One region of the Rugamonas sp. FW305-51 genome, then DNA from elsewhere that is predicted to be linked to it. Evidence: predicted binding sites of a transcription regulator. Region 1 holds the regulator's gene; each other region holds the start of a gene.
The links. The regulator FliA, encoded in region 1, starts transcription of late flagellar genes. The targets are predictions, from matches to a motif close to CTAAAGTTTNNNNNNNNNNNGCCGNTA.
Positions count from the first base shown of each region.

Region 2: a site for FliA is predicted at 2,225-2,251, ahead of AC3WOS_RS27940 (flagellin N-terminal helical domain-containing protein). Genes of this name have one in related genera too.
Region 3: a site for FliA is predicted at 3,200-3,226, ahead of AC3WOS_RS04110 (flagellar protein FliT). Genes of this name have one in related genera too.

Region 1 covers NZ_JBYSZG010000055.1:23,401-29,243, forward strand. The annotation lists gene AC3WOS_RS25190 (flagella synthesis protein FlgN) at 1-53, shown strand, start outside; gene motD (flagellar motor protein MotD) at 246-1,022, opposite strand; gene AC3WOS_RS25200 (flagellar motor protein) at 1,024-1,770, opposite strand; gene AC3WOS_RS25205 (RNA polymerase sigma factor FliA) at 1,752-2,483, opposite strand; gene AC3WOS_RS25210 (MinD/ParA family ATP-binding protein) at 2,500-3,324, opposite strand; gene flhF (flagellar biosynthesis GTPase FlhF) at 3,317-4,675, opposite strand; gene AC3WOS_RS25220 (RpnC/YadD family protein) at 4,912-5,843, opposite strand, start outside.
Region 2 covers NZ_JBYSZG010000086.1:2,594-8,436, reverse strand. The annotation lists gene AC3WOS_RS27950 (response regulator) at 1-231, shown strand, start outside; gene AC3WOS_RS27945 (GGDEF domain-containing protein) at 384-1,976, shown strand; gene AC3WOS_RS27940 (flagellin N-terminal helical domain-containing protein) at 2,350-3,912, shown strand; gene AC3WOS_RS27935 (flagellar protein FlaG) at 4,000-4,389, shown strand; gene fliD (flagellar filament capping protein FliD) at 4,630-5,843, shown strand, end outside.
Region 3 covers NZ_JBYSZG010000004.1:43,070-48,912, reverse strand. The annotation lists gene fumC (class II fumarate hydratase) at 1-1,101, opposite strand, end outside; gene AC3WOS_RS04115 (type IV pilus assembly protein FimV) at 1,251-2,429, shown strand; gene AC3WOS_RS04110 (flagellar protein FliT) at 2,871-3,155, opposite strand; gene AC3WOS_RS04105 (HDOD domain-containing protein) at 3,348-4,175, opposite strand; gene AC3WOS_RS04100 (M13 family metallopeptidase) at 4,498-5,843, shown strand, end outside.

The DNA.
Region 1 (5,843 bases):
CCAGCGGCCACGCCACCACCTCCACCACCAGCCGCGGCTTCTTCGCCGGCTGACAATCAGGCAAGACAGGCCGGGCCCCAGTGGGGCGCCCGGAACGGCTGACGCCATTTGGCGCCAGCGCGCCATTGCTGCGCCTGTGCTGAAAATTTATTTCATCCACACGCCCGAAATGAACAAAAATTTCAGGTGCGGCGGCATGCCCGCGTGCGCGTAGCGCAACACCACGATAACGTGAGCGGCGCCGCCTATTGCGGCTTGATGGCCGGCGTGGGCAATTCCGTCACCGTATCGGGCAGGCCGGACAGGATGGTGACAGCCACCCGCCGGTTGCGGGCCCGCCCCTCGGCCGAGGCGTTGGACGACACGGGCACGTTGGCCGCATGGCCGACGGCCGTCAGGCGGGCCGGCGCCACGCCGGCGTCAATGAACAGGCGCACCACGCTGGCCGCCCGCACGGACGACAGTTCCCAGTTGGACGGGAACAGGGCGTTGCGGATGGGCTGGTTGTCCGTGTGCCCCTCCACCTGGACGTCGTGGCCGTCGTCCTTGAGCAGCACGGCCACGGCCCGCAGCGCCTCCGTCGATTCGCTCGTCAGCCGGGCCTCGCCCGGGTCGAACAGCACGCTGGCATTGATCTCCACGCTGACCCCGCGGCTGTTCTGCGTCACCCGCACCTTGCCTTCCTTGACCAGCGGCGCCAGCGTGGACAGCAGGTCCTGGGCCAGCTTGGTCATGTGTTCCTTCTCCTTGCGCAGCAATTCCGTGCGGCGGCGCAGGCCGGGATTGGGGATGGGCAGGTTCTGCACCTGGGTCGTGACGGGCTGGGCCGCGCCGGCCCCGCCGAAGGCGTCGCCCAACGCGTCCGAGAACACCTTGTATTTACCGATGTTGACGGACGAGACGGCGTACATGACGACGAAGAAAGCGAACAGCAAGGTGATGAAATCGGCATACGAGATCAGCCAGCGCTCGGGGTTCTCCACTTCCTCGTCGAACTTCCTGCGCGCACGCCGGTATTGCATGTCACTGCTCCCGCAGCAGCGTGGCCACGCGCTCGTCGATCACGCGCGTGTGGTCGCCCGTGGCGATGTCGTGGAACACGGCGGCCGCGATTTCCTGCTGGTGCACGGCCTGGGTGACGATGGCCTTGAGCTTGTTGGCCACCGGGTACAGGAACAGGTTGGCCAGCCCCACGCCGTAGATGGTGGAGACGAAGGCGACGGCGATGCCGGAACCGAGCTTGCTGGGGTCGGTCAGGTTTTCCATCACGTGGATCAGGCCCAGCACGGCGCCCAGGATGCCGATGGTGGGCGAATAGCCGGCCGCCGATTCCCAGATCCGCACCGCTTGCCGCTGTTCCGTCTCGTAGGCCGTGATTTCCGTGTCGAGGATGTGGCGCAGCTTGTCGGGCGCGATGCCGTCCACGATCAGGCGCAGGCCCTTGGCATTGAACTTGTCCTTGGAGGCGAGCATGTAGCGCTCCAGCGCCAGCAGGCCGTCGCGCCGGGCCGCCAGGTTCCAGGCGTTGATTTCGCGTGCCAGCGCCAGGCGGTTGTCGGGCGGCGGCGCGAACACCAGGCGCAGCATGCGCAGCCCGCGCCAGAAGGTGGGCGGGCGGGTCTGCAGCAGCACGGCGCCGAAGGTGCCGACGATGACGATGGCGAAGGCGGCCGGCTGCACCAGCGAGCCCAGTTGCCCGCCCTCCAGGCCCTGGCCGACGACGATGCCGGCCAGCGCCAGCAACACCCCCGCTACGCTGGCCCAGTCCAAGACCGCTCCCGTAAGGTTGCCCGCAGCCGCGCCACGGCCTGCGTGTGCAGCTGCGACACGCGCGATTCCGACACGCCCATCACGGCGCCGATTTCTTTCAAGTTCAGTTCCTCTTCGTAGTACAGGCCCATCAGGATTTTCTCCCGTGGCGGCAAGGCGTCGATGGCGTCGATCACGGCCTGGCGGAAGTCGCCGTCCAGCAGCGCGCGCAGCGGATCGCTCTCCTCGTCCGAGCAATAGCGGTCCAGGAAGCTGTCGTTGCCGTCGTCGTCATGGAAGTCCTCGTAGTAGACCAGCTGGTGGCCGCCGCCGTCGGACAGCATTTCCTGGTAGTCGGCCAGCGACATCTTGAGCATCTTGGCCACTTCCGACTCCGTGGGCGGGTGGCCCAGGCGCTGCTGCAGCGTGCTCATGGCCGTCTCGATCTTGCGCATGTTCTGGCGCATGGAACGGGGCAGCCAGTCGCTGCTGCGCAACTCGTCGAGCATGGCGCCGCGGATGCGCAGCACGGCATAGGTTTCGAACTGGGCGCCATGGGTTTCCTCATATCGGCTGATAGCATCGAGCAAGCCTATCATCCCGGCCTGGACCAGATCGTCCACCTCCACGCTCGGTGGCAGCTTGGCCTTCATGTGGTGGGCGAGGCGCTTGACCAACGGCATATGCTCCGTCAGCAAGCTGTCTCTGCTCGGTTTCCCTTTGACCGTGTACATAAAATCTTGTTATTCGTTAGGCGCTAAAATGGTTATGACTCCCCGCGCGTAAGGAAGGCGAGCCGGCCAGCGCAAAGCGCCCCGCCAGTTGACGAAACGCGACCGAAGCGCCGGCCAGCGGGAACGCGTCGACCACGGCCCGCCCCAGGCGCGCCGCCCGCTGCAGGTATTCGTCGGCCGGCACCGAGCCCATGGACACCAAGTTGACTGCCAGGTAACGGCTCGCTGCTTGCGCCATGTTATCGTATACCACCTTTGCTTCCGTTTCGGAAGCCCCGGTGACGAGAATTCCGAACGGACGCCGGCCCAGCTCCTGGTTCAGGCGCTTGATCATGCTGTAGGCGGCCGTGATCGAGCTGGCGTTGTTGGAAACTTGCACCACGATTTCGGCGCTGGCCATGACGGGCACGGGGAACGGGCCGCCATCGAATTCGCCATCGACGATCACCATGCCGGTCTGCTTGACCAGCACGTCGAACGCCTTGGCCAGGCGGCGCGCCTCGTCCGGGCCGCAGCGCGCTTCGCCGCGCGTCATGGACGCCACGGCAAAACCCTGCGGCGCCTGGTACAGCACCTGGTTCAGGGCGCACTCCTGGCGCGCCACGTTGAGCAGGCTGGCGCCGCCGTCCACGCCCAGGCGCGAGGCGACGCCATGGCCACCGGCGCAGGCATCCATCAGCAGCACGTCGTTGCCGGCGCGGGCCAGCGAGGCGCCCAGGTTGACCAGCATGGCGGCCTTGTCGTCTTGCGGCGTGGCTGACAGGAAGGTGACGATGCGTGGCGTGGGGCCGGCCAGCATCCGGCGCAGGCCTTCGGCCTGGTCGAAATCGAAATTAGCCAAGGCGCACCTCGCGCAGCGAGCTGTCGGCACCGGCGTTGGACATCAGCAGCGGCAATTCGGCATCGAGGTACTGGCCGGGGATGGCGTCGCGCTTGAGCTTGAAGGCGCGGTCGATCAGCCAGGCCGGGTCGGCCAGGTGCAGGTCTTCCGGCACGCGCTGGCCGTTCGACACATAGAACAGGTTCAGTTTCTGGCGGATCACCACGTCGAGTACGTTGCCGATGGCGGCCGCCTCGTCGAGCTTGGTCATGATGCAGCCGGCCAGGCCGCTGCCCTGGTAGGCCCGCACCACTTCGTTCAAGGTTTCCTGGGTGGCCGTCGCGTTCAGGCACAGCAGGCGTTTGACGTCGGCGCCGGCCCCTTGCAGCATGGCCACCTGTTCCGTCACCATCTGGTCGCGCTGGCTCACGCCCACCGTGTCGATCAGCACCGTGTGCTTGTTCTTCAGTTCCTTCAAGGCGATGCGCAGGTCCGCTTCGTCCTTCACCGAGTGCACCATCACGCCCAGGATCTTGCCGTAGATGCGCAACTGCTCGTGGGCGCCGATACGGTAGGCGTCGGTCGTGATCAGGGCCAGCTTGTCGGCGCCGTGGCGCATCACGCAGCGCGCGGCCAGCTTGGCCGTGCTGGTGGTCTTGCCCACGCCGGTGGGCCCCACCAAGGCGAACACCCCGCCCTGGTCGATCAGGGCATCCTCGTTGGCCATGGCGCTCAGGTTGCGGGTCAATACCGTCTTAATCCAGCGCATGCTGTCGGCCGCGTCGCGGCTGGCCGGCAGTTTTTCGATCAGGTAGCGCGCCAGGCTGGCGGAAAAACCGGCCGCCAGCATTTCGCGCAGCACGGCCGCCTTGTGCGGTTCGCGCTGCTGGGTCGACCCCCAGGCGATTTCGGCCAGCTGGGTTTCCATCATGCCGCGCATGGCACGGATTTCATTCATCATGCCGCTCATTTCGGCGGCCGCGTTCTGCTTGGCGCTGGCCACGGCGGAGGCCACCAGTTCCGAAATGCGCTCCATGTCAAGCGCGGCGGCGCGCGGCTGGGCCGGCGCAGGCGCCGCGGCGGCGGCCGTGGCCGAGGCGTACGAGGATGGCGAGGCGACCACGCGGCGCGCCGGCTGCGCCGGCATCATGGGTGCGGGCGGCGACAGGTCCAGCTGAGGGCGCGGTGCGGCCATCGGCGAATGGGGCGCGGGGGCCGCCAGCGAGGCGGCATCGTCGTTGGCCAGGGCCAGGATTTCCACCACGCCATCGGCCTGGCGGTTGGACAGGATCACGGCGTCGGGACCGAGCGCCTCGCGCACCTTGCGCAGCGCTTCGCGCGAGGTGGGGGCGGTGAATTTCTTGACGTTCATGGCCGGCTCCCCTGGATCAGGGCAGCACGCGGATTGGAAAGTGGTTTGGCCATCATCATCGACTCCTGTTACTTGAGCGCTGCGCCTTCGACATGAGGCGCCTTTGCTCTGACAGTGCCATTATTGACGATGCACCATGGAAACGATCCGACGAACAGGGGTGGAAATGGGCCGTATTTCACCGTTGCCCGGCGCAATGCCGGGTATCAACGCCACTGGCCTGGCTGGCATGGAGCTCAGCTGCGGTTGAACACATCGTCCAGGCTGGCACCGCTGAACAGCTTCCTGGCCCAGGCATCGAGTTCGGCGCTGCCGGCGGCGGCCAAGTGTGCATGCACCAGGGGCGGTACGCTGCCGAACCGGGTTTCGATCAGCAAGGCCAGCATTTCAGCGCGCCCCTCTTGCCGCCCCTCTTGCCTCCCCTCTTGCCGCCCCACCTTCAAGCCTTCCCTGCGGCCAATTTTTCGGCCTATCTTTTCGATCGAAGTGACATATGGCATGGGCTCTCCCCTTTCCAGCATCCGGATTTCGCGCCACAAATCCAGTTCCAGCACCGTCGGCAAGCGCATCATCCAGTCGATCAACGAGTACAAATCTATGATACTTTGTTTGCTCCAGTCCCGCCCATACAACAAACGGGCCAGGCGCCGTTTGGCCGCATGGCGCCGGGCGGCATCGCCACGGGTTTGCTGCGTCAGCAAATGGGCCGCCACCACCAGCGCAAAGGGATTTGCCTGCGTCAGCAACGCATCCAGAAATGGCGCGTAATCGGTCAACTTGGCCACTGCAAAGGTGAAGCGCAGCTCGCATCCGAGCAAACTGTAGACAAACGACCGCGGCCGCCAGCTGGCAACGCGATCGGCCAGCACCGCCAGGCTGGCGACGGGACGTCGAAAGCGGTCGAACACACGGTAATGATAGGTGAATACGCGCTCGGAAAATTTACTCTCGCGCCGTCCCTGCACCTCGATATGCACCAGCACCCATTGCTGCGCACCAGCGCAGGTATGCACTTGCACCAGCTTGTCGACCAGCCGCTTACCCAGTTCGCCATCGCGCGCCAGCTGCGCCAGTTCCTGGTCGAGAAAAACATAAGGCCGCGACCAGTCTATGGCGGCATGGGCGCGTGGGAAGAAAAACGCCATAAATTCGGGAAAGTAACGCGTTA
Region 2 (5,843 bases), on a different contig from region 1:
AACCACGTGGGCGAGGACCACGAGGCGCCGCCCCACGACGCCCTGTCGGACCGCGAATACCAGACCCTGACCATGATCGCCTCCGGCAAGACGGTGGGCGCCATCGCCAAGGAACTGTCGCTGTCGGTCAAGACCGTCAGCGAATACCGGGCCCGGCTGCTGGTGAAGATGAAGCTCAAGAACAGCGCCGAGCTGACCCACTACGCCATCAAGAACCAGCTGATCGAATGAGCACGGCGCGCGCCGGACGGGCGAAGTTGCCAAAAAGAATATTTTGTATGCGTTTAATTAAGACATCTTCCGGCCGCTAATCAACGCTATGCATGGCCGCCCGGTCGCCTATCATGATAGGACTGAGTCACTGAAAGAGGCTGTGCGCAACCATGTCTAGCAAACCCACCCCTGCGGCCGCGGCGCAGCAAAACCCGGCCGACATTGCCCGCGAAGCGTTCCGCCGCCTGGCCGCGCGCCGCATCGCGCCCACCCCCGACGCCTACCGCGACATCTACCTGGAAATCGCCGGCCTGCCGCCGGCCGCGCCGGCCGCGCCCCCGGCCCCGCTGGGCAGCGTCGATCCCGGTCCGGAAACGGTGCTGAGCGGCTTCGCCAGCCGCCTGTCGGACGGCGTGGGCGACCTGGCCGAGTTCGGCCGCCGCTTCAACCGCGCCGTCAAGTCGCGCGACTGGGACGGCTACGCCAAGGCCCTGTCGCAACTGGTCGACAAGCACGTCACGGTCAAGAAAGGCATCGAGACGGCGGCCGCCCCCGATTCCGAACAGAGCCGCATGCTGCGCGACCTGCTCAGCCGCACCCTCACCTTCGCCGTCGCCTCGCTGCTGACGGGCACCCCGGCCCTGGTGGCCGAGGCCGAATCGTTGGGCGCGGCCACCAAACAGGCCCACAGCGAGGAAGCGCTGGCCGAGATCGCCGTACGCCTCAAGCAGTTGTGCTACCAGATCGAACTCAAGAGCGGCGACACGGCCGAGCAGCAGGAATTGCTGCTGCGCCTGTTCAAGCTGCTGCTGGAAAACGTCAGCGAACTGCTGGACGACGACAGCTGGCTGCGCGGCCAGATCGACGCCGTGCAGAACCTGATCGCCGGCCCCATCGACCAGCGCGCGCTGGAAGAGGCCACCCGCAGCCTGAAGGACGTGATCTACAAGCAAAGCCAGCTCAAGCACAGCCTGTCGGACGTCAAGCTCACCGTCAAGAACATGATGATGACCTTCATCGACCGCCTGGGCCAAGTGGCCGCCTCCACCGGCGACTTCCATGAAAAGATAGGCGGCTATTCGGAAAAGATCAGCCGGGCCGAGAACATCGCCGAGCTCAACCAGATCCTCGACGATGTGCTGCGCGAAACCCGCATCGTCCAGAACGAGGCGCTCAAGGCGCGCGACAAGATGGTGCTGGCGCGCCAGGAAGTGCAGGACGCCGAGCAGCGCATCCACGCGCTGGAAGCGAAGCTGCAACATATGAGCGAACTGGTGCGCGAAGACCAGCTGACGGGCAGCCTCAACCGGCGCGGCCTGGACGATGTGTTCGAGCGCGAGACGGCCCGCGCCGACCGCCGCGGCACCCCGCTGTGCATCGCCCTGCTGGACCTGGACGACTTCAAGCGCCTCAACGACACCTACGGCCACATCGCCGGTGACGCGGCCTTGAAGCACCTGGTCAAGATCGTCAAGGAAACGCTGCGTTCGATGGACGTGATCGCCCGCTTCGGCGGCGAGGAATTCCTGATCCTGCTGCCCGAGACGACGGTGGAGGCGGCCTCGCAGACGATGACGCGCCTGCAGCGCGAGCTGACCAAGCACTTCTTCCTGCACGATAACGAGAAAGTGCTGATCACCTTCTCGGCCGGGGTGGCCCTGCGCCGTCCCAACGAGGAGCAGGGCGAGCTGGTCAAGCGCGCCGACAAGGCCATGTACCAGGCCAAGCAGTCGGGCAAGAACCGGGTGGTGGTGGCTGACTGACGGTCTCCGCCCCTGCTTGTCGCCGCCCCGGGCCGGCGCCAGCGATGGCGCCGGCCTTTTTTTGGCCGTTCCGGGCCGCCATTGTTGCCAACCAAGCCATCATTTAGCCCCCACCCTGTCCAGATCCGGCGGAAATAAAGGCCAAAATATAATTATTTTCACCCTAAAGATTCGCCGCTTGCTGTCGTTTAACGGGGCAAGCGGACGAACTTTAGGCTCAAAAAATAAAATTTAACGTGTTTTCTCCTCTCAATTTTCCCGTGCGGCAACCGTTATCGATTACAACAGCGGTTTGATTGTCTCGGAACGCGGAGACAGACCAAAGTGAAATGAGCACCTCGCCCAAATCGAAGTACTAGTCTGGAGAAACATCATGGCTGCAACCATCAATACCAATATTGCCTCGCTGAATGCACAACGCAATCTGAACACCTCGCAAGCTTCGCTGTCGACTTCGTTGCAACGTCTGTCTTCCGGCCTGCGCATCAACAGCGCCAAGGACGACGCCGCCGGCCTGGCCATTTCCGAGCGCTTCACTTCGCAAATTCGGGGCGATACTCAGGCAGCACGCAACGCCAACGACGGCATCTCGCTGGCGCAAACGGCTGAAGGTGGTTTGAGCACCGCCGGCGACCTGCTGCAGCGTATCCGCGAACTGGCCGTGCAATCGGCCAACGGCACCAACTCCGATTCGGACCGCAAGTCGATCCAGAATGAGGTATCGTCGCTGTCGAAGGAACTCGATCGCGTCGCCACCACTACCCAATTCAACGGCCAGAACGTACTGGACGGCTCGCTGACCGCGGCCCAGTTCCAGGTTGGCGCCAACTCCGGCCAGACCATCAACGTCGGCATCCAGTCGGCCAAGGCCGGCGACATCGGCAACAACAGCCTGTCGGCCGTCTTCGATGGCGCCGCCGGTGGCAAGCTGTCCGACGCGGTTGCCGCCGGCGCCCAGGTGGCCGGCCACCTGGCCAACAGCCAGGGCGCCGACACTCTGGTGGTCACCTCCAGCAATGGCAGCACGACCAATGTCACCGTCGGCGCCGGCGACAGCGCCAAGAAAATCGCTGCCTCCGTCAATTCGCTGTCGAGCCAGACCGGCGTGACGGCCAGCGCCACCACCACCGCCACCCTCGAAGGTCTGGGCCTGGCCGATGGTTCGGTGCAGTTCACCCTGCGCGGCGACAATTCGCTGGAGTCCGATTCCAATTCGACCGGCGTCACCATTTCGGCCAAGGTCAAGGGCGGTGACTTGTCGGCGGTGGCCCAGGCTGTCAATGCCCAGACCAACACCACCGGCATCTCGGCCTCGATCAAGACCGGGAGCAGCGGCGCCAAGGAACTGCAGCTGACCAATAGCAGCGGCGCTGACATCGAAATCCTGAACACCAACGGCGCCAGCGACGACATCCTGAAGGCCGCCACCACCTTCGTGCGTGGCACCGACCAGCCAGCCGTCGGCAGCACCGCCGCCGTGGCTGCCCTGCATCAGAGCGGTCTGGTGCAGAACGACGCCATCACCGTGGGCGGCAAGCTGAGTTTCTCGTCCGACGCTGGTTTCTCGCTGAACGCGACCACGGCCACCATCGTGAATGGCTCGACCGGTTCCGACCTGCAGTCGGTGGCCAAGGTGGACGTATCGACCGTGGACGGCGCCAACGCAGCCCTGAAGACGATCGACTCGGCGCTGAACGCCATCAACAGCAACCGTGCCTCGCTCGGTGCGATCCAGAACCGCTTCGCCTCGACCATCGCGAACCTGCAGACGACGACGGAGAACCTGTCCGCCTCGCGTAGCCGGATTCAGGATACCGACTTTGCGGCGGAAACGGCCAACCTGACCCGCGGCCAGATCCTGCAACAAGCCGGTACCGCGATGTTGGCGCAGGCTAACTCGCTGCCGAACGGCGTGCTGTCGCTGCTGCGTGGTTAAACCCGTGTAGCGATGGACACACATCGTTAAAACCCGGTTCCCCGGCTGCCTTGCGCAGCCGGGGATTTTGCACTAACAGGAACCATCATGACCATCGACTCATTAAGTGCTGCCCCGGCAGCGCGCCCGATCGAGCGCCATCCTGCCGGCCACGATGCCGCCCTCGTCCCTGGCGGCGCGGCGCGGGCTCCCGCCACCGCCGTCGAAACGGCCGCCGCGGTTCAGAAAGCGGCCGCCGTGCCGACCCTGGACCAGGTTTCCAAAGCCGTGTCGCAACTGAACCAATCGCCCCAGGCACGGGCCCAGGGACTGGAATTTTCCATCGACAAGGACAGCAAGCGTACCGTCGTCAAGGTGATCGACCAGACCACCAAGGAAGTGCTGCGTCAGATTCCGTCGCCCGAAGCGCTGGAAATCGCCAAATCGCTGGCGAATACCAGCCACAACGCAGGCCTGCTCATCAAGCAAACGGCCTGAAGCGGCCGCGCCCAGGGGCGCGCCGCTTTTCCTTCCTTCATGGCATGCTTGCGCTATGCTGTAGACATGCGCCAGGCACCACCGCCTTTGCCCGCTTTGCCGCGGCCGCCCGCCCCCTCCCCGCGCCGCCGCATGCCGTTTTTTTATGCGAATCTCAAACAGACTGGCATTTCCCCCTCTCAAGTCCTCTTTGAATGTGCCGATAATGACTTATATTGTTGCTTTCCTTAGGAGTCCAACGTGGGCATCTCATCTCCCGGTATCGGTTCTGGCATCGACGTCAACACCATAGTCAGCAAGCTGATGCAGGTGGAGTCCGCCCCGTTGGCGGACTTCGATAGAAAATCGGCCAGTTATCTGGCCCAGGTATCGGCCTTCGGCAACCTGTCCGGCGCCCTGGGTTCATTCCAGGGCTCGCTCTCGTCGCTGACGTCGCTAGCCAGCTTCCAGTCGCTCAGTGCCACGCCCAGCGATTCGACGGTGCTGAGCGCCAACGCCACCACCAAGGCCCTGCCTGGCAGTTACCGCATCAATGTCAGCCAGGTGGCCCAGGCCCAGACCCTGGCCTCGGGCGGCTACAAGAGCACCACGGCCGCCATCGGCCTGGGCGCCACCACCACCATCAATTTCACGCTGGGCACGGTATCGGGCGGCACCTTCGGCCTGACCGGCACCACCTTGGGCGCCAGCATGCTGACCGGGGGCCTGACCCCGGGCGCGCTGACCATCAACGGCAGCGCCATCGCCACCGACGGTAGCACCCGCAGCGCCCGCTTGCTGGCCGACGCCATCAATGCCAAGAGCGGCACCACGGGCGTATCGGCCAAGGCGGCGGCCACCGTGACCAGCGCCACCCTGTTCGGCGCCGGCACTTTCGGCGCCGTCGACACCAGCGGCGGCGGCACCTATGCGCTGACGGTGGGTGGGGTCACCATCGCCAGCCAAGCAACCAACGTGGCCGCCAACGGAACCGGCGGCGTCAACGTGGCGGCGCTCGATACGGCACTGACGGGTGACACGGCCGTCACCCGCGCCCTGGCCGACGCCAACATCACCTTCAGCGGCACGGCCGCCGCCGGCACCTTGCAGTTCACCAACGCCGATGGCGCCAACATCAACGTGGCCGAGACCGTCAGCGGCACCGTCACCGGCGGCATCGGCAACAGCGGCACGGCCAATACCGGTTCCACCACCACGGCCGTCAGTTCCATCACACTGACCTCGGCCGATGCCAGTCCGATCACGGTGGGCGGCACCAATCCGGCCGCCGCCGGCTTGACGGCCGGCGTGGGCGGTGCCTATCTGGGCGCAGGCTTCACGGCCGACCCCGACCGCACATCAGGCAGCATCGTCATCGACAGCAGCAACAACACCTTGCAAGGCATCGCCGCCGCCATCAACAAGGGGAATTTCGGTGTCACGGCCAGCCTGGTGTCGGACGGCGCCACCGGCAC
Region 3 (5,843 bases), on a different contig from region 1:
GTTGTGGGCGATCAGGGGCTTGTACACGTTCAGTTCGAAATTGCCCGAGGCGCCGCCCACCGTGATCGCCACATCATTGCCGAACACCTGGCAGCACAGCATGGTGACTGCTTCGCACTGGGTGGGATTGACCTTGCCCGGCATGATGGAACTGCCCGGCTCGTTCTCCGGGATGGTGAGCTCGCCCAGGCCGGAACGGGGACCGGAGGCCATCCAGCGCACATCGTTGGCGATCTTCATCAGGGCCGTGGCCAGCGTCTTGAGGGCGCCGTGCGCCGACACCAGCGCATCGTGGCCGGCCAGCGCGGCGAATTTGTTGTGGGCCGTGCGGAACGGCAGGCCCAGCGCCTGTTCCAGTTCGGCCGCGATGCGCACCGCGTATTCGGGATGGGCGTTCAAGCCGGTGCCAACGGCCGTGCCGCCGGCAGCCAGTTGCAGCACGCCGGGCAGGGCGGCGGTGATGGCGTGCTCGGCATAGTCGAGCTGGGCCACGTAGCCGGAAAACTCCTGGCCCAGCGTGAGCGGGGTGGCGTCCTGCAAGTGGGTACGGCCGATCTTGACGATGTCGCCAAAGGCGCTGGCCTTGGCGTGCAGGGTGGCGCGCAGTTGCCGCAGGGCCGGCAGCAGGGCGTGCGTCAGGGCCAGGGCGGCCGCCACATGGATGGCGGTGGGGAAGATGTCGTTCGACGACTGGCCCCGGTTGACGTCGTCGTTCGGGTGCAGCAGGCGCTGCTCGCCCCGTGGGCCGCCCATCAGTTCCGAGCCGCGGTTGGCCAGCACCTCATTCATGTTCATGTTGGACTGGGTGCCCGAGCCCGTCTGCCAAACGGCCAGCGGGAACTCGTCCCCATGGCGGCCGGCCAGCACTTCGTCGGCGGCGGCCACGATGGCCTGGGCCTTGCTCGCGTCCAGCTGGCCCAGCGCCAGGTTGACGCGGGCGGCGGCCCGCTTGACGCTGGCCAGCGCCGCGATCAGCTCGGGTGGCATGCGTTCGCTGGAAATGCGGAAGTGTTCCAGCGAGCGTTGGGTTTGCGCGCCCCACAGCCGGCCGGCCGGCACCGCGATGGGGCCAAAGCTGTCGCGTTCGATTCGGCTGCTCATGATCGTTGCTCCAAAGTGACGATATGACAAGAGTGTAGCGCGGAATGGAGAAATTGATTCAGGGCTACAAAACGGGGAAATTCAGCCGTTATAGTACGTACACCCCAGCATAGGCCATCACCGACTTGAACATGCAGCGCAGACCACCATTGACCTCCACCTTGTGCGCGCTCGCCGTCGCCTGTGCCGCGCTGCAGACGCCGGCGGCCCGGGCGGCCGAACTGGGGGAGGCCAGCGTGCGTTCCTACATCGGCCAGCAGCTGGCGGCCGATATCGAACTGGTGTCGCTGACGCCGGACGAGGTGAACGGCCTGCAGGTGCGGCTGGCGCCGGCGGACGTCTACCAGGGTGCCAGCATCACCATGAATCCGGCGCTGGCCACGGTCCACCTGTCCGTGGTGCGGCGCGAGCAGCGCCAGTTCCTGCACATCACCACCCTCAAGGCCGTCGACGCCAGCTACCTGCACCTGTTCCTGGAGCTGGGCGTGGCGGGCCGTTACGACGTGCGGGCCGCCACATTGTGGCTGCAGGCCGATCCTCATCCGGCGCCGCCGCCGGCACCGTTGGCGCTGGCCCCAGCGGTGGTGGCCAGCGCTGCCGCGCAAACTGCCGGCAGTGCCGCATCGACGGCAGACCTGGATGCGGCGGCAGCAGCGGCATTGCGGACGGCCCGGTCCCGTACCAGCCTTGCGGCGCCCGGCCATGGGGTGTGGGAAGCTGTCAGCCACGAGGCGGGGGAAGGCGCCGCCCGGCAGGCTGGGGCATCAAACGCACGGGCTATCCCGACGGCCGATCCCGTCCCATCGCCGGCCGTCAAGCATCGCGCGCTGGCCGTGCCGCCGGCGATGCGCGGGCAAGCCGATGCCGTATGCGGGACCAATGCCGTCCGTCCCAGCGCGAAAGAGTGCGTCGTGCTCGATCGTCGCAGCGCGGCCCTGTCGAGCAAGCTGGTGGAGCTGGAAGACAAGGTCAAGATGCTGCAGACGGCGCTGGATGGCAAGGCTGCGCCGGACAGCAAGCCGGCGCCGGCCCGCATCGCCCCAAAGGCGGCGGCAGGCGCCAGCCGTTCCGGCCATGCCAAGCTCAAGTACAAGAAAGAAAAGCTGGTGGAGAGCGGGCCGGACATGGTGACCGTGGCGGCGGCCAGCGGTGCCGCGTTGCTGGCGCTGGCCGGCGCGGGATATTACTGGCTGCGCCGTCGCAAGCAGGCCGGCCAGGATCGTGCGCCGCTGAAGATCTGGCAAGGCTGGCGCCGTAAAAAGGCGGGCGCGGCTACTGCGGGAGAGGCGCCGCCCATGGCGGAAGATGCTTTAAATCAATCCCAATAGCGAAAGTTTTGACAACACAATACCCGTGTCCAGGAACTGAGCTATACTAAGGCCGTAGTTTCAATACTACGAATAAACAGGCCATGATCTGGCGCAGTCACCAACGATAGTGTGGCGCGCACCCAGAATGAGCGTTGATGAAACGACTTGGCTTGGAAGCGGTCTGCGCTGCCGGCAATGTGCGCGCGGACTCCGGATGCAACCGGAAGCGGAGCGACGCCAGGAGATACCTGGTGTTCGCTCTCCCCCAATTCCCAAAGAGCCCGGCCGTCGCCCACAGCGCAGCCGGGCTTTTTTACGTCCCGTCCCAGGCAGGAAATGTTGCCAGAAAAATGGGGACGTACCCCATTTCGCATTTCAAAAATGGGGTACGTCCCCATTTTTCTGGCGCGCATAAAAAAAGCGCCCGCAGGCGCTTTGTTGGCATTCTGATAGGGGTGCTTACTGGCGCGGCGCGCTCATGCCGGGAACCTGGTTCTTCCACGGTTCCGTCACGTCGCGGATGGCGCGGTCGTTGGCCAGGATTTGCTTCAGCAGGTCGATCTTGCGCAGACGCGGTGCGCCGCTCAGGGCGGGCAGCTCGCTGCTGGCGGGACGGGCGGCGATGGCGCACTGGTCTTCCAGGCGGCTCAGGCTGTCCCAGTCGCTCATGCGGGCGGCTGCGACCATCTGGTTGCTCAGTCCGGCAATATTTTCATACATCGAGAGGACTTCGGTGGAGGTCATGGGCGCACCCTGAAAAGTGGAAAAAGACTACCGCTTGTCTGGGGTAACGTCCTGTGCGGGAAGAACTTTAGGGTTTTTTGAAAATATTTTGCGAAATATCGAAAATATTTTCAAAACAGGGGGAGGCCGCAAAGAAAAACGGCTGCCTGCCCAAAAAATGGGCGGCAGCCGCAGCGAATCTTGCCGGTTTGCTTACTTGACCAGCTCTTCCAGGCCGGCGCTCAGTTCGTCGGGCGGCGGCATCTTGTCGATCAGGTCGCCGTCGTCCAGGCCCAGCGCCTCGGCCATGTCGGTCGGGTAGCAGCTGGCGATTTCCTCATCGCTCAGCTTGTTCTGCTCGACGCGGGCGCGCCAGGCAGCCAGGTACACCACGGCAGCCAGCCGGTTCGGTGGCGTCTGGGTGAGCGGATCGGGGAAGGCGCTGATGGTTTCGGAGAACGTGGCCGGGAATTTCCAGCGGCGCGCCAGTTCCGCGCCCACGTCGGCAAAGGTGTAGCCCAGCGAAGCGCGTTCCGCGTCGAGGCGGCGCGAGTCCATGGGGCCGGCGACCTTGTCGAGCGCCTGTGCCTGCTCCGGCATGGCCGAGTGGATCACCAGTTGGCCGATGGCGTGCATCATGCCGATGGTGAAGGCCAGGTCCGTGTTCTCGCCCGTCTGCTTGGCGATCCATTTGGCCGACACGGCCGTGTGCAGGCTGTAACGCCAGAATTGTTTGAGGTCCAGGCCGGGCACGGTCTTGAAACCGGACACCAGGCCGGAGCTGATGACGAGCGTGCGCACGGTGACGAATCCGAGCATCAGCACCGCGTCTTCCACCGTGCCGATGCTGCGCGACACGTGGTAATAGGCCGAATTGGCCAGACGCAGCAGCTTGGCGCTCAGCACAGGATCCGTGGACAGTTTCTTGGCGATCTCTTCGGTCGAGACGCTGGCCTTGTCGAAACTGCTGATCAGCTCTTCCACGACCTTGGGCGCGGTGGGCAACGCAGTCGGATTCTGGAACAGGGCATCAAGCTTCATTTTCTTCTCCTCGTTGGTTTCGCGTTGCTACCAGTGAACTATATAGCGATTCCCCCGATCGAAAAAGACATTTTGATGCCTGAGCGTATCTTTTTCGCCGGTGCGCCTGGAAGGGCGGCCAACATTCATGCACGAGCTGAACTGTATGCCTGTCAAGCCCATGTATGAACGTTGGCACCGACCCCGGTCAGCTTTTTTGCCGTCTGTTCCGGCGATCCTGCAGTTCGTCGCATGGCGCGCGCCGGCCGGCGGGGATGGCGCTACAGTGCACGCTGGCCCACCACGCCGACCCTTCACCCAGATCCACTATAAAAGGACAACCATGCACGCTTACCCCCGACCGCTGCGCCTTGCCGCCCGCAAGACCGCCCTCAGCCTGGCCCTGTGCGGCGCCGCCTTCGCGCTGGCGCCCGCGCACGCCGCGCCGGACGACACGGTCCCCGTCGCCACCACCGCAACCGCCGCCGCCAAGGCGGCCACACTGCCGGGCGACGACTTCTTCGATTACGTCAACGGCGATTGGCTCAAGTCGGTCGACATTCCCGCCGACCGCAGCAGCTGGGGCGTGGGCGCGGCGCTGGTGGAGGACACCAACCAGCGCATCGTCACGCTGATCGATGGCCTGGCCGCCGACCCGGCCGCCAGCGCCGAGGCGAAGAAGATCGTGGCCTACTACCGTACGTTCATGGATGAGGCGGCCATCGAGGCGCGCGGCCTGGCGCCCCTGCAAGCCCAGCTCAAGGAGATCGCCGCCATCAAGGACAAGGCCGCGCTGACGCGGGCGCTGGGCGCCACGCTGCGGGCCGACGTCGATCCGCTCAACGCCACCAATTTCTTCACCGAAAACCTGTTCGGCCTGTGGGTGGCCCAGGGCCTGACCGACGCCAGCCATTACACCCCTTACCTGCTGCAGGGCGGCCTGGGCCTGCCCGACCGCGCCTACTACCTGGACGACACGCCTGCGATGGCGGCGCTACGGGGCCAGTACCTGGCCCACATCGCCGCCACCTTCCGCCTGGCCGGCCTGGACCAGGCGGACGCCCGCGCCGCCCGCGTGTTCGACCTGGAACGCCGGATCGCCCAGTCGCACGCCAACCGCGAGGATTCGGCCGATGTGCTCAAGGCCAACAACCAGTGGCGGGCGGCCGACTTCGCGCGCAAGGCGCCCGGCATGGACTGGCAAGCGTATTTCCAGAGCGCGGGCCTGGGCGGCCAGCAGCAGTTCATCGTCTGGCATCCGACCGCCATCATCGGCGCGGCCAAGCTGGTGCAGACCATGCCGCTGGCCACGTGGAAGGATTTCCTGGCCTTCCACCGCATCAACCACGCGCACAGCGCCTTGCCGCAAGCGCTGTCGGCCCAGCATTTCGACTTCTACGGCCGCACCCTGAACGGCACGCCGCAGCAGTCCGTGCGCTGGAAACGCAGCCTGGCCGCCGTCAACGCGGCCATGCCCGATGCGCTGGGCAAGATCTACGTGGCGCGCTACTTCCCGCCCGAGTCCAAGCAGCGCCTGCAGCAGATGGTGGTCAAGATCGTCGATGCCTTCCACGCCCGCATCGACCAGCTGGACTGGATGGCGCCGGCCACCAAGCAGGAAGCGCATGCCAAGCTCAAGTCGCTGTACGTGGGCGTCGGCTATCCGGAAAAATGGGCCAGCTACGACGG